Regions from separate parts of the Lysinibacillus sp. 1 U-2021 genome, predicted to be linked through region 1. Evidence: riboswitches for the same ligand, from Rfam matches in the RefSeq annotation. Region 1 holds a riboswitch; each other region holds the start of a gene.
The links. Region 1 has a riboswitch for cobalamin ahead of QH639_RS05570 (hypothetical protein). Riboswitches for the same ligand answer to the same signal wherever they lie in the genome.
Positions count from the first base shown of each region.

Region 2: linked by a shared signal. The riboswitch ahead of QH639_RS02910 (FecCD family ABC transporter permease) and the one ahead of QH639_RS05570 (hypothetical protein) in region 1 are both predicted to bind cobalamin.
Region 3: linked by a shared signal. The riboswitch ahead of paoD (molybdenum cofactor insertion chaperone PaoD) and the one ahead of QH639_RS05570 (hypothetical protein) in region 1 are both predicted to bind cobalamin.

Region 1 is NZ_CP123966.1:1,058,091-1,063,204, forward strand. Features, by position in the region: gene QH639_RS05565 (ABC transporter substrate-binding protein) at 1-633, opposite strand, end outside; gene QH639_RS05570 (hypothetical protein) at 617-1,174, opposite strand; cobalamin riboswitch at 1,333-1,530, opposite strand; gene QH639_RS05575 (glutathione peroxidase) at 1,655-2,200, opposite strand; gene QH639_RS05580 (hypothetical protein) at 2,282-2,836, opposite strand; gene ytvI (sporulation integral membrane protein YtvI) at 2,927-3,985, shown strand; gene QH639_RS05590 (C40 family peptidase) at 4,147-5,114, opposite strand, start outside.
Region 2 is NZ_CP123966.1:546,760-551,873, forward strand. Features, by position in the region: gene QH639_RS02890 (DMT family transporter) at 1-45, shown strand, start outside; gene QH639_RS02895 (DMT family transporter) at 45-359, shown strand; gene dapF (diaminopimelate epimerase) at 449-1,306, opposite strand; gene QH639_RS02905 (heme ABC transporter ATP-binding protein) at 1,359-2,150, opposite strand; gene QH639_RS02910 (FecCD family ABC transporter permease) at 2,156-3,202, opposite strand; cobalamin riboswitch at 3,350-3,537, opposite strand; gene QH639_RS02915 (biotin transporter BioY) at 3,692-4,288, shown strand; gene QH639_RS02920 (YdhK family protein) at 4,391-4,960, shown strand; gene QH639_RS02925 (response regulator transcription factor) at 5,002-5,114, opposite strand, start outside.
Region 3 is NZ_CP123966.1:2,875,690-2,880,803, reverse strand. Features, by position in the region: gene QH639_RS14790 (hypothetical protein) at 60-377, shown strand; gene QH639_RS14785 (hypothetical protein) at 404-715, shown strand; gene QH639_RS14780 (hypothetical protein) at 986-1,276, shown strand; cobalamin riboswitch at 1,467-1,692, shown strand; partial or broken gene paoD (molybdenum cofactor insertion chaperone PaoD) at 1,653-1,928, shown strand; gene QH639_RS14775 (LysR substrate-binding domain-containing protein) at 1,907-2,317, shown strand; gene QH639_RS14770 (HEPN domain-containing protein) at 2,799-3,380, opposite strand; gene QH639_RS14765 (hypothetical protein) at 3,809-4,015, opposite strand; gene QH639_RS14760 (hypothetical protein) at 4,162-4,992, opposite strand.

The DNA of each region.
Region 1 (5,114 bases):
TGTATATATGTCTGGCTTAGGGCTAACCTCTAAATAAACATTTTTCGGCGTTTTTACGTCCTTCACCTTCGTTTGTACTTCAGCAATTTTCGCCTTGATCTCTTCATTTAATTTATTTCCTAGATCAGCAACATCCATCACAGCAGCAATTTGTTCGATATCTCCATAAACATCATCGAAAGTAGTCGCAGATTGAATAACAAACACTTTAATTCCTGCGTCCTCAAGCGGCTTTAGGGCATCCTTATCACCGATTGTATAAGCAATGACAACATCTGGCTTTAACGCTATAATTCTTTCACTGTTAAAGTTCGTAGTATCAGAGACACGTTCAATTTTTTGTGCTTCCTCTGGGTAAGTATCGTACTCAGTTGCTCCTACAATTTTATCGCCAACACCTAAAGCAAACAAAATTTCAGTATTACTTGGTTGTAAAGATACAACTGTTTTTGGTACTTCTTTAAACTCTATTTCCACTCCACGGTCATCTGTCACTTTATAGCTTGTTTTCTCTGCGTGTTGTGTATCTTGCGAAGCATCTTTATTTTTTGTATCTTCAGCAGTGCCACAGCCTGCTAATACCAGTGCAAGTAAGAGCACCGATAGCCATTGGAAATTAAATACTTTCTTCATTGTTATTCTCCTTTTTCTTTTTCATTGGGTAGGATTTACTAATAAACGGTATTTCAGCTATTCCAGCTTGCTGATTCATAAAAACAGCCATGACAAAACATACATTAGCTAATAAACCAAGGTAATCGAAAAGAATAGCAGGAACCTCTCGTTCTTCTGATACTTTGTGTAAAGTACGATATGATTTTTTTGCTTCACTGCGACAAAGATGTAAGGCTGCAGCGGCCTCTGTTCCTTGAGGTAAAACAAAACTTTGAATCTCTTCCTTCACATGGCGAACGTAAAAATCATAACGCTCACTTAACCAAGATAAATCCTCTTCAGTTACTGCTAATTTCCCACGAACTGAGCCATTCACATGATACGCCATAGGTAACATAAGCAATAAATCCTCAGCAACGACTTGAACATCCTCTTTTTTTACCGCAGCTAATGCAACTCCTAGATGTGTTGTAAGGCTATCTGTTCGAATTTCAAAATCGACCGTTGAAGCTTTCTCACGCATAAATGGATAACAAGAATAACGGGCATCTTTTTTCACTTGCTTCCCCCCTATTTTCTATAATGAAAAATTCTTATTTGAAAGGCATAAAAAAGTCGCTCCTTTTTGCAAAGGAACGACAAAAATAACATAATGAGCCATCAAACTGGACAAAGCCTATGTATTTGTCGTATATCCTCCTAGCTTCCGAGAAGTTTTTATACGTTCAAATAAAGGTCGGTCTCCTGGCTTGTACAGTTCGTCACATGAAACGAATGTGTTATAAAGGACCTTCCCATCTTCTTTGAGACAGTGGTAAATCTTTATAATGGCTGCACTTACAGTTGCGGAAACAGCTCCGGTTTTTCACCGGATTCCCGATTATGCTAATTAGCACCTTTATTCTGCAAGAATATTTCATTTGTAAAGCAGTTTATCATATATGCTTCAGAAAAAATAGCTGTACTCAGTTTTAAAATATAGCAATATTTCTACTTGAAGAGAAAACCCTAACAAATTTTTACATTATTAAGAAATTTACTATAATAGTGTTTCAATTGCTTTTTCAATATCGAGCTGTGAATCTGTTGGTTCAAAGCGTGAGACGGTCTTACCATTAGCATCTACTAGAAATTTTGTAAAGTTCCAGCGAATATTACGACCATCTAAAAAGCTTGGGGCAAGTTGAACAATTGCTTCTGCCAACATTTTCTCCTGCATACTTGCCTTCCCAAACTCTCGGTAATCCACTTCATGCTTTAAATAATTAAAGAGTGGATGGGTAGCCTCTCCATTTACCTGTACAAGCTCAAAAATCGGGAATGTGACCCCATAGTTTACCTTGCAGAGATGCTTAGTTTCCTCCCCATCTTCAGGATTTTGATGGCCAAATTGATCACAAGGGAATCCAAGAACTACAAAATTCTCTTTTCCATATTTATCATACATTTTCTGTAAGTCTTCAAATTGATATGTAAATCGGCATTGGTTTGCCGTGTTAACAATTAACATTGTTTTTCCACGATATGTTTCCATCGATAAAATTTCGCCATTAGGCTTCCGAACTAGATAATTATAAATGCTCATGCCATAATCCCCTTTTTTCATTTATTATAGTTGACTATTCTACCGCTCATCAAAGAATTTGCACAAAAAAACACCACCTCGCTACTTTGAACGGATGGCTGACTTATACTTCTTTTTATATTTAGCATCTTGTTCTTCATTAATTAAACGATGGGCAATATCTAATAATTTCGAGTCATTTGTTTGATCATATAGCTTTTTAAATGACATAATAATATCCTGACGAATAAGAGATGGCTGTTTTTCATCTATACATGTTTGAAATCTTTTAGCTAGATACGATACAACCAAATCTCTTTGTACTGGACCCGCTTGTCCAATTTTCCAAATTGCTTGTAATGCATGCCTTGCTGTAGCAGATTGCTCATCGTAAGTCACAGCCCAAATCTTTAAAAAATCCTCCAAGACCCTTTCTTCTGGATCACTTTTTGCAGCTAAAGCGCATAAAATTTGTGCAGCACGTGCACGAGAATAACCATTATTGTATGTAAGTGCTTTTACTAGCTGTTCCCAAACTGCATATGTCCAATCTACAGGTTCCTGCATAATTTTCATTAATTCCTCGTAAGATTCATATTGAATATCGCGATCATGCTCTGTTAAATTACTAAAAAGTTGCAAAATCTCTTTTTCCATAATTCATCCCTACCTTTATTGATTCAGAACGTAATAAAATTTGATTTATGGTACACTTAACTTAATTTTTTTCGCAAAGAAGGTGAGTTTATGAATAAATTTAATGCTAGGAAATTGATTTTTCGGTTGATTGTGATTATATTCCTACTTCTAGCTGCGTATTTTGTTATCCCAGTGTCCATGCCTTTAATCCTTGCTGGGATTAGTGCATTTTTCTTAGAACCACTTGTCATGTTCGTTAAACGGAAATGGAAAATGTCACGGAAAATAGCAGTTGCTTTTATTTACATAGTGAGTGTAATAGTTATATCTATTATTTGTTATCTGTCCATTACCCAAATAATGACACAAATAATTTTACTGTCTAAGCAAGCTCCCTATTATATTTCCAAGCTATCAGATATGTGGCTTCATATGCAAGAAAATATTTCTAAATATACAGAAGACTTTCCACCTGAAGTAAGTGCTTCGCTTCAAAAAACCACAATGGATTTCATAAAGAAAGTTGAAGAATCCTTTTTAAGCTTCTTTAATTATAGCAAAGTTTCTGCCTTCTTTTCAGAGATACCCAGCCTATTCATCAGTCTTCTCGTTTATATGATTGCGCTATTCCTATTTATGCTTGATTTGCCTAAGTTAAAGCAAATCACTTATAAATATTTAAAGCCCAATACAGCAAAGAAGATAAAAATTATTTTAAATCGCTTAAAAGATGCAACACTTGGCTATATGAAGGCTCACTTATTTGTAAGCTTTATTATTGGAGGCGTCACACTCATTGGACTGCTATTAATCCAACCGAAATACGCAGTAACAATGACGATTATTATCTGGTTAATAGATATTGTACCATTCCTAGGCTCTATCATTATTCTAGCCCCATGGGGACTTTATCACCTATTGATGGGAAACACCTCTATAGCTGTAAAATTATTCATCTTAGCTGCTATTTTACTTATTATTCGTCGAGTAGTCGAGCCTAAATTAATGGGAGACCATATCGGTTTATCCACTTTACCAACATTAATTTCCATGTTCATAGGTCTACAGTTATTTGGTATTATCGGTTTACTTGTCGGCCCATTCGTTATTATTTTCTTTATAGCGTTGAAAGAGACAGGTGTCATCAAAGTAAATTTTAAAATTTAATATCCATCTAGTATGCAGGAAAATCTCTTTTCAAGAATAGAAGTTGTCGTCTTGTTTCTTTGAAAGAATAGCATTCCAAAAACAAAAAAGGTCATCTTTGTATATTTTTCTCTACAAAGATGACCTTTTTCTTATCTCAACCGTCTATATAATAGTGAGGCCTATTGAATACGTCCAAAGCCTACTAAGTATTGATTCCACCAATCAAGTGATTCAATTACGACACCATTGTTTTGAGCGTCGATCATTGTGTTATTACCTAAATAAATACCTACGTGTGCTACCCCTGAACCATAGCTGAAGAACACTAAGTCCCCAACGCGTGCTTCACCTGCTGAAATGCGTTGTGTTGCTAAATATTGTTGTGATGCTGTACGAGGTAAAGAAACACCCGCTTGCTTATATGACCATTGTACAAGACCTGAACAGTCAAAGCCTGTCGATGGGTTGCTACCACCCCAAACATAAGGGCGTCCTAGGAATTGTTTAGCTGTAGAAATGGCATCTCCTGAAGAAACAGTGCCAGCTCCTGACCCAACAATAATTTTTTGTGGTTCGCCTCCACCATTATTTTGAGTTGCTTGTATAACTGGTGTAGCTGCTTGAAGTGCACGTAAACGAGCTGCCTCTTCTTCAGCTGCTTTACGCTCAGCTTCTAAACGTTCTTCTTCTTGTTTCGTTGCAATTTCAGCTTTTAATGCAAGTGATTTCGCTTCGTTCTCAGCTTTCTTCACTTCCATTTCGCTTTCTTTTTGCTGAAGCTCTTGGAATTGTTTTTGAAGTTCCTTTTGTTTTTCATCTAATGTAGCTTTTTGTTGCTCTAAGCTTGCTTTATCTGCTTCCTGTTGATCTACTAATTCTTGGTCAGCATCCATTAATGTTTTTACCGCTACGACACGATCCATTAAATCTGCAAAGCTTTTTGCCTCAAGCACTACATTTAAATAAACACCTACAGTGTTGTCCTGTGCTTGGTATGCAGCCATACGCTCACTTAAAATTTTTGAACGTTGCTCGATACGTTTTTGTGTTTCAACAATACTAGCATCCACTTCTTTAATATCTGCTTGTACTTGTTTAAATACCTTTACTTTTGCGTCGATCTCTTGTTGTAGTTTCGTTAGTTCTT
Region 2 (5,114 bases), 510 kb from region 1:
AATTCCTCTAAAGAGCAGGTGCAAACGAAAGGAGAGAATGTATAATGGGTTGGGTACTTATTATCTTAGCTGCATTGTCTGAAATTATAGGTGTGGTTGGCTTACGCTTCTATAGTCAGTATAAAACATTACGAAACTTAATGTTATATATTGGTGGTTTTGGTGTGTCCTTTGCCCTTTTATATACATCCTTCAACTATTTGCAGTTAAGTATTGCCTATGTTGTTTGGGTAGGAATTGGTACTGTTGGAGCTGTACTCGTAAATATCATTTTCTTTGGCGAATCCAAAAATCTATCACGTATTATCAGTATCATAGCAATTATCATAGGTGTAGCAGGCTTAAAAGCAGTATCTTAATGGCTTTACAATATAGGACGCCACCCTTAAATCGGAGGCGTCCTGTATTCATTTATTTAAAATGGCATGACGAAGAAGGATGGGAGTAATTAAGATAAAAATTCATAAATACCATCTGCAATAAATGCTGCAGGACCACGCATCCAGATATGGTCATTGTCAGCCCATCGTATGGCTAAGTCACCACCACTAAGTTGGACTACTATTTCTTCCCCCTTCTGACAAAAACCATTTAATATAGCAGCCACTACCGCTGCACAAGCACCTGTCCCACATGCCTCTGTTATACCCGAACCTCGTTCCCAAACGCAGCATTTTAATGCCTTCTCATGAACAACCTCTACAAACTCAACATTGCAGCGATAAGGAAATCTCATATCGTTTGCTATAATACCGCCTAATGTTCTTAATGGTGCTTGCTCGATCGCATTCACAAAAACTACAGTATTCGGATTGCCCAAAAACAAAGCAGTTACCATAAGAGACTGTTGGGGTAAAGGAAATATCTCATTGATGACAAGCTCATTTGGGTTTCCTAACATCGGAATGTCTTTGCGCAATAAGAGAGGTTTGCCCATATCGACAATCACTTCTATTACACGATTGTCTTGCACCACTACCTGTGCCAGCATAATCCCGGATTTCGTTTCAATCGTAATTAGCTCTTGTCGTACAATATGACGTTCAAAAATATACTTAGCAACACAGCGAAGACCGTTACCACAATTTGTCCCCTCAGATCCATCTTTATTAAATACACGCATACCACAGTCAGCAATTTTAGAGGGTTGGATAATAATCAATCCATCTGAGCCAATACCAGTATGGACATTGGCCATTTTTTGAGCCAATACACAAAAGATATCTTCCTTGTAATCATGTTGGAAAAGATCAAGATAGATATAGCTGTTGCCAATACCATGCATTTTCGTAAAGGCTATTTGCATACAGTCACTCCTTAAAGGATGTTTTATGTATCTAATAGAAGATGACACTTTTCTATATTTGGCTAAACCCCTTCGTGAACTGTTCAGGAACATATGTAAGATACGGCTTCCCTGTCATTGGATGGATTTGAATATCCGCAAAAACACCAAATACATCTTGCAGCACTGTTGGCGTAAGTACTTCCTCTGGTGTACCATGACAAACTATTCGCCCTTGCTGTAAAACGTAAATTTGATCGCAATACATAGCAGCAATATTCAAATCATGTAAAGCTGCTACTACGGTTAAATGCAAAGTCTGAATTAAATCCATAAGTTGAAGTTGATGTTGAATATCTAAATGATTCGTCGGCTCATCTAATATTAATATCTGTGCTTGTTGAGCGAGTGCCCTTGCAACCATGACACGCTTTTTCTCGCCACCAGAAAGCGAACTAAAGCTTCGTTTCTCTAAATGCGATATGCCCGTTTGCCTAAGAGCCTCTTTAACAATTTGAAAATCTTTCTCTTGATCAAGCTCTAACAGCTTTTTATGTGGGGTTCTTCCCATACTGACTAAATCATGCACAGTGAAATCAAATAATACGGGTGTCTCTTGGCTTACAACAGCCAAATTTTTCGCAATTGCTTTACTTGATTGCTTTAATATATCTTGCTCATTTAATACTACCGATCCACTTTCAGGTTTTAGGAGACGATACATATTTTTTAACAATGTTGATTTTCCGCTCCCATTAGGACCAATTAATCCAACAAATTGCTTTTCTTTTATTTGAATGCTTACATCATGCAGTATACGCTGATCGTAAATGGAGAATGATATTTGTTTCGCTTCTAATGTCATGGAAGTTAATCTCCTTCACCGAAAGAATAGTTGTTACGACGGAGAAGCCAAATGAAAAATGGTCCTCCACAAAAAGCTGTAATAATACCAATTGGCATTTCCTGAGGAGCAATAATAATTCGAGCAAAGGCATCTGCCCACACTAAGAATATTCCACCTATTAAAGCACTGATAGGTATTACGTATTTATAGTTTGAGCCCACAATTAAACGCACAATATGGGGAATAATTAATCCCACAAATCCTATAGAACCACTAACTGCGACAAGCACACCTGTTAATAGAGATACTAGTAGTATTAACTGAATACGGAATTGCTGAAGATTAACGCCTAATGTCACTGCCGCCTCTTCTCCTAGTAATAATAAATTTAAATTGCGATAGTGTAGCCACAGTAGCCCAAATACAATAAAGAATACGAAAGCTGGAATCACAATATTATTCCATTTGGCTCCAGCTAAACTACCTAGCATCCAAAACATAACAGCCTTTAAGGCCCCTTCTTGCTTTGACATCATTAAAATAAAGTTAGAGATAGCCGTTAAGATAAAGGACACAGCCATGCCTGCCAATAGCAAGCGGAAAATAGAGACACGTCCCCCAACACGTGATAAGAAAAAGACAAGTGCAATGGCAAGTAATGAACCAAGGAATGCGGATACTGAAAGAGCGTAAATACCTAAAAATGAAAAGGCTCCTAAAATAATCACAGAAGTAGCGCCGACAGCTGCCCCTGAAGAAATCCCTAGAATATACGGGTCTGCAATAGAATTACGTACTAGTGCCTGAATGGCTGCCCCTGCAATAGCTAACCCCGCTCCTACTATCGCTGCTAGCAAAACACGAGGTGCTCTTATTTGCCAGATGATGATTTCCTGAGAGCGACTCCAATCTTGCTCGATCGAATTTTGTATAAAAGGAATTTTAGAAAGAATAACTTTCCATACATATAGCGGTGTAACTGAAACTGAGCCAACCATTACAGCAAAGGTCATTGAAACAATTAATACCATGAAAAGTACGAAGGAAAATAACATAAATTTTTTATTCATCTGTTTTAAACTCCTACTGAATATATTGATGAATGAAGCAATAAAAAAAGGTATCCCATGCGAAAATGCGCATAGAAATACCCTAGATTAAACAAAGTCAGAAAAATATCCAGCTATTGTCCGTATTGCTTGCATCCTCGTGGGCATTACAGGTATTACTAAATGGCAGGTCTCCTGGCTTCGATTCACTATCCTATAATTGCCTTCCCATTCTTAAACAGTGGCAAATCATATTATAGGATTCCTCGTTACAGTTGCGGGACAGCGTCGGACTTCCACCGACTTCCCTTTTAAGTGACATTTAAAAATGTCACACCAATAGTATTTGAAGTTATAAAATGGTGACGGTTCTATCATACATTTTTATAGATAGATAGTCTACTTCAATTTAATTCAGCAATTGAGTTAACTTAAATAAACAATAAGGTTGACACAAATACATTCGTTTTTTACACTAGCAGTAATAACTTATAAAGCGAGGTGAAATTCATGGCAACTGTTACACAACATAGTCACCATAAGTTAAGAACTGTTGACATTACCTACATTGGGTTATTTTCAACGCTAATGATGGTGGGTGCTAATATCACTTCCTTTGCACCTTTTATGGTAGTTGGTGGTGTACCCATTACGCTTCAAACCTTCTTTGCAATTTTAGCAGGGCTTATTCTTGGTAGTAGAAAAGGTGCGCTCGCCTGCACAATTTATATGTGCGTAGGATTGGCAGGAGCCCCTGTCTTTGCTCGTTTCGGTGGTGGAATTGGCCAAATTTTAAGCCCTACCTTTGGGTTTATTATTACATTTATATTAGCTGCATTTGTTGCAGGATTGATCGTAGAACGAAGCGGGACAAAGAAAAGTTTTATCGTAGCTGCTTTGGTAGCAACGGCTATAAATTATTTGATAGGAACAAATTGGATGTTTTTTGCCTATAAGCTTTGGGCAAGTGCGCCAGAGAATTTTTCATATAAGCTCGCTTGGCTTTGGATGATTCCTCCACTACCAAAAGATATTATTTTAGCTATTTTTGCTGGTATCTTCGCCTATAGATTACAAAAAACATTGAAGATTATGCCCATTCAATAGTATATCTCCCCCTACTTGTGCTAGATATTTTTCATAGGTCATATCCATCGTTTCTGCACATTTATTTGCTACCTTAAGAGCAAATAATGAGGAGGATATCATATGAAATTCAATAAAAGATGGTCAGTCGGACTATTATCAGTGGTCACTCTAATTAGTTTAACGGCTTGTACAGAGGAGCAAACAAAACCTGCGTCCACTTCTAATGAAACTGCTGAAAAAATGGATCATTCTACAATGAACCATTCAAGTTCTGGCCATGTACCAGTAACGTTAAAAAATGCTGAAAACCCGAAATTTCCTGTAGGGGGCACAGCCATTATTACAGATGGACATATGGAAGGTATGAAAGGAGCCGAAGCAACAATAGTAGGAGCCTATCGTACAACTGCCTATGTTATTTCCTATGAGCCTACATCTGGTGGAAAGCGAATAGAAAAGCATAAGTGGATAATTCATGAAGAATTAATTGACCCACAAGAAGCACCACTGGCACCTGGAACAGAAGTAAAAACGGACGCAACACATATGGAAGGTATGGAAAATGCGACTGTCCTTATTGACGAGGCTGTGCAAACAACTGTATATATGGTTGATTATACTTCCACTACAAGTGGTGAAGCTGTAACAAATCATAAATGGGTAACAGAAGAAGAGCTTAGTTCAAAATAATAGAAATAACCTCTACCTTCAATTCTGGTAGAGGTTAATTTCTAGCTTTTATGTTCCATTTGCTTTCTCTTTGCAGACTTATGCCATTTATAGCCGATGCCCCAAACGGTTTGCAAGTAATCATCCGCCGGAAAACCACTTTTTCTTAATTTTT
Region 3 (5,114 bases), 1.8 Mb from region 1:
TTTCTTGCTATATCCAACTATGGTAAAATGTAACTATAAAATGAGAAGGGGTGTTTAATATGGGGAAACTTGCTGAAAAATTTGATGCTGTACAATACAAAGATTTAATTGATAATGTTAATTGGAATGAGTTAAAGAAAGTTAGCAATTCAATTTTTTATTTCGATGTAAATGATAATAGATTATTTGAATTACATGACTTTAATAGAGAAGATGTACTTACCTGTGATAGTTTTATTCAGAATTTTTCTAGTGAAAATACTATAATCACTTCCATTGCACATTATAAAATTATAGAGAGAATATTAGTTACTGAGGATAATTTAATCTTAATAGTCGAGCCCTATTCATATAATTCTCACAATAATCCATTGTAAAATAATTGATAAGGAGATAATATAAGATGCCTAAATATGAAGTTGATTTAGATGTAACATTTATTAATGGAAAAGAAAAATCAAAACATTCATTTGAACTAGAAGAATTAGAGATATCACGAGCAACCAAGTTATGGATAACGAATAAATCTGCAAAAGAATCAGAGTTCATTGAAACCGTAAAACTAAATTTCGATATTGATAAAAATACAAATACAACTACATATTATGAATTTTCAACTTCTATTCCTACTACAATTATAACTTCATTTATCTATTATGTAGAAAGAATAGATAGTGAAGGGGATACAGTAGTATTCAACTCACATGATTTATAGATAAAGAGGGGATAATTTCCCTCTTTTTTATTTAGCTTATTGCTGTCAAATAGGGGGGATTTTGTCCATTTATTTATATGAAGAATAAGCTAAAAATCTAAGAATACAAAATAGAATGTTTCGCCTTGTGTGGAGAATAAAATATTCGAAACTACTATTAAATTAAAAGTTTATACTTGGAATATTATTGATAATTATATAAAGTATAAAAGGTCAGAGATGGTTAAATTATCTGTGATAAAATGGATTTAAATGAGAGGGGTAATATGAATGGTTTTATGTAAATCATGTGACAGAGAGATTGATAAAGGGGAAGCAATCAACGTATATGAGCGTGGGACTTATTGTGGAGGATCAGAAGAGGATTATTCAGATGAAGTAGTATGTGTAAAATGCGTCAATGAACATGATGAAGATGCACCTTATGCATATTGTATTTTCTGTGGGGAAGAAGCAGCATTTCATAAAAAAGATTTGCATCTCATCTATGACGAGACAGCTTTTGCATGTAAAGAACATAAAGATGAAGAATACGACGAATACGCTGCGGACGATGAATAAATAAAAAAATCAATTGGCAGCATTGAAGAGAGTGTTACACTCTCTTTTTTTATTGTTAAAATGTTGAAACAGAAAAGTAAGTTGCTGAATTGACTGAAATTGACTTTGAAAATTGACTCCTTTACAATAGATATTAGTAATCAATTAGGATAGTGTCTGAGTACATAAACCTTATGGTATAATAATAAAAACGGAATAATAGGATAGAGGTACAAATTAGATTTTTTAATTTGTTTAAAAGGGAAGATCGGTGTGAATCCGACGCTGTCCCGCAACTGTAAATGGGAGCACATTTCAAAAGGCCACTGTTACGGATCTTTTTCCGGCCTCAGCCAGCGCTCAGATCGATACCGATACGGCGGTCATTTTGCTGTGCCATGATCTCAACCGGGAGCTGCCAGTGTTGCAGGCCGCGCGAGAAGCAAAACCCTTTTATCTCGGCGCATTGGGCAGCCATCGAACCCACACGTTACGTCTGCAAAAGCTCCACGAGCTGGGATGGTCCAGGGAGGAGACAGCGCAAATCCGGGCCCCCGTCGGGATATTCCCCAAAGCCCGGGATGCGCATACTCTGGCACTCTCCGTGCTGGCAGAAATCGCCTCTGTACGTCTCCATCAGGAGGAGGATTCATGCCTGCCCCCGTCGTCCTGATCCTTGCGGCCGGGCGTGGAAAGCGCTTTCTCGCCTCCGAGGGAAATACCCATAAGTGTATCGGCTGGCGTCAGTCCCCGGAGGTTGCGCCTTATCGCTGGCCATTTGAAGAAAACGGGAGAACTTTCGACCTTGCGATTGAACCGCAGATTACGACTAATGATCTGCGTCTGATGTTGAGGCTGGTTCTTGCCGGCGGAGGAATAACAATTGCCACTCAGGAAACTTTCAGGCCATATATTGAAAGCGGTAAGCTTGTATCGCTGCTTGATGACTTTCTTCCACAATTTCCGGGCTTCTATCTGTATTTCCCACAGCGTCGCAATATTGCACCAAAGCTCCGCACCCTGATTGACTACGTCAAAGAATGGCGGCAGCAATTGGTTTAAATAGCTGCACCTGCACTGCCTGATGTCAGAACAGTATTTTGATGAATTGCCAAGGTTACAATGGCACAAATGCGGCACAGGAGGAAACGTGGTGTATTTAAATATGGGGTAACTCTTTGATTTTAATGGTGCCGATAATAGGAGTCGAACCTACGACCTTCGCATTACGAATTATAAGAATCCGCTTCTAATTCAAAGCATTACCCCATCAACACTGCGCTCACACGTCCCACCACATCAAAACATGTAAAGCCTTGCAAGCCATTGCGAGGCCTTATGTGTCTCAGTTTTGTCCCACCTTGTATTACGACTTGCATAGCCAATGAAGATAAACGTGACGACAAACGGCGCAGCAGTCTTCTTTTCCTTCATACTTTCCCCACCCAGCATGCATACCTTTATGCTATAACTGAAGTTTATGTCTGTTATGAGCGAGAAACGGGCATGATTAAGCAATACGATAAAAAACTCTCCTTTCAACTTATTTAATATTTAAAGATGCCAACACATGCTTTTCTGTTGCAACTGCAATTTCATATATCACTTCCATATTTTCAAAATTTTCCTTGTAACTAAGTTCTTCAGATGCATAACCTGTATGAGCAATTTTATGTCTAGTTTTCAGCACTTTATTTAGCACATTCAGAGCCATCTGAGAATCCGCTGTACCCAATGTCCACGTCTTAGATGTTTTTTTTACACCAAAAGCTTTGTCAAACAACGAGTCGACATTCGCTGCGCTAGGCGTATTGAACTGTTTAAGCAGGTCATCAATGCGACTTTGAGCAATTGAATTAATTGAAGGGTTATCGCTATCTTTTTTCAATGCATCAAAACAATACAGTACGAGATCTTTATTAAACTCTTGCCAACTTGCAACTAAATGAACTATGTATGATTGATAAAGATATTCTTTTTTTTGATTAATTGAATACACTGAATCCGGTTCATTCAAGTCTAGCTTATCTAGATCGTGCTCAATCCTTTGTATGATAGCTAACTTTTTAAGCTTCCGGGAAAAGAGTTGTGCATGAGTTTTTCTTAAACTTATTTTGTTCATCATTGATAACCTTCAATGTTTTAGTCCACAATCGTATGGTTAAGATATCAGTCAGTGAATTTTTGCGTTTTATCTTCTAACGTTACTGTAACACAGTTACTCATAAACGTTATCTGGAATCTATTTGTTAAAGATATGTCTATTAGTTTGGCAAAAGGAGCTACATAGCTGCCATCAACTCCACTTTATCAGCTTAGCCTTTTACTGCCGTTGCCGTGAACTGCTCCCCTTAAATTAAGATATCGCGATGATAGAAAATCCGCTTATGACTCGCAGCGGACAGCATAAATGGCAATCAGGTCTGCTGTTAGAGAACAGCGGAAGTCTGGGATGCATTTTTACATCGTGTTGTCTTGAGTCATGGGAAGTAGATCATTTTCAGTGGATGTTCAAGGGCTGGTAAATGATCCATTCCCAATTTTCAACAGGACCTACCAAGATGCACAAACTTTATATACAACCCATTTTTGAGAATTATCATCATACTCTACCCACCCACCAGTTACTTTACGAAGCTTAATGCCTTGAGTATACGCAGCACGAAGTATGGCCCCTTCTGGGATGGATAATGGATATTTATCGGGTGTTTTAATAAATTCTGTGATGAAGGAATTAGGAAAATTAAACTTTGTAATCATAGGATCCTCAACTGATTATTAGTATTTAACATCTAGCACTGCTCTTTATTAAGTAGTATTTAGTATTTGGGCACGAAGCTGCTCCGTATCAGGTTTAGCTGTCTGTTATGAGCGAGGAAGCGACTGTATTAGTGGCATGCACATAGTCACCATTGTTGCATAATTGTTGATTCTTTATGAGGAAAAGATGGATCAGTCAAAAGAGGGCGGATTGTACCAATCCAGTCCTCCATCGGTATTTTTTTCAGTTCCATCAATTCGTACAATGCAGCTCCCATACCTTGTGTCCTAACTTTGCTTGGGGTTACCTGGTTAAAATAGAATGTATGCTGGTCTTCTATTATCGCAAGACCTGAAACATCGAGCTCATAAATCTCTTGTAAAACGACTATTTGCTCGAAAGTGGCATTGTTTTTGGTGAAGTCATGATTTATCAATGGAAGTATTGAGCGTATATCTTCAAATATAAACGCCCGTAATATACATAACTGGCTATACGTTAATCTATTCGCAATTGCGACAATTCTGTTAGTCTGATCTTTTGATATTTTCTTATTGAAGCAAAGATTCGCAAACAGATAGCCAAGATAGAGCGCTTTCTTTTCTTCATGGGAATTTTTTGACGCCATCAAACAACCTTCGAATACTTCCTCAGCAATGCTCCTTTCCTCATCAAAGAATCCGTCATCGCGTGGTTTATGACCTTCTTCCAGCAATTCATTTATACGATCAATAGAGATACGTGCTGATAAGCCAATTCTAATATCTTCCCTCTGAGATAAAGCCCGGCTTGCAACTTCAGTGATGGTCTGTGCAATGACGACTCCAATCGCCCCTCCCGCTGCTGCCGTCAAAGGGCCATTGGCTAAAATTCCAGCCCCTCCACCAACCGCTGCTCCCGTTATTTCGGCAATTTTCTTAATACCGGTGAGCCATTTTGCTTTGTCCATCTCAACATCCCTATCCGTTAATGACATGTATCACCCCATCATAACGATGGGCGAGTATACGTGCCAACAAAAAATTAGGGATTAAACTGCTAGAGATAACCTCTTTTCACTACTCAATAATTAATCCAGTACGAACTTATAATGTCTGC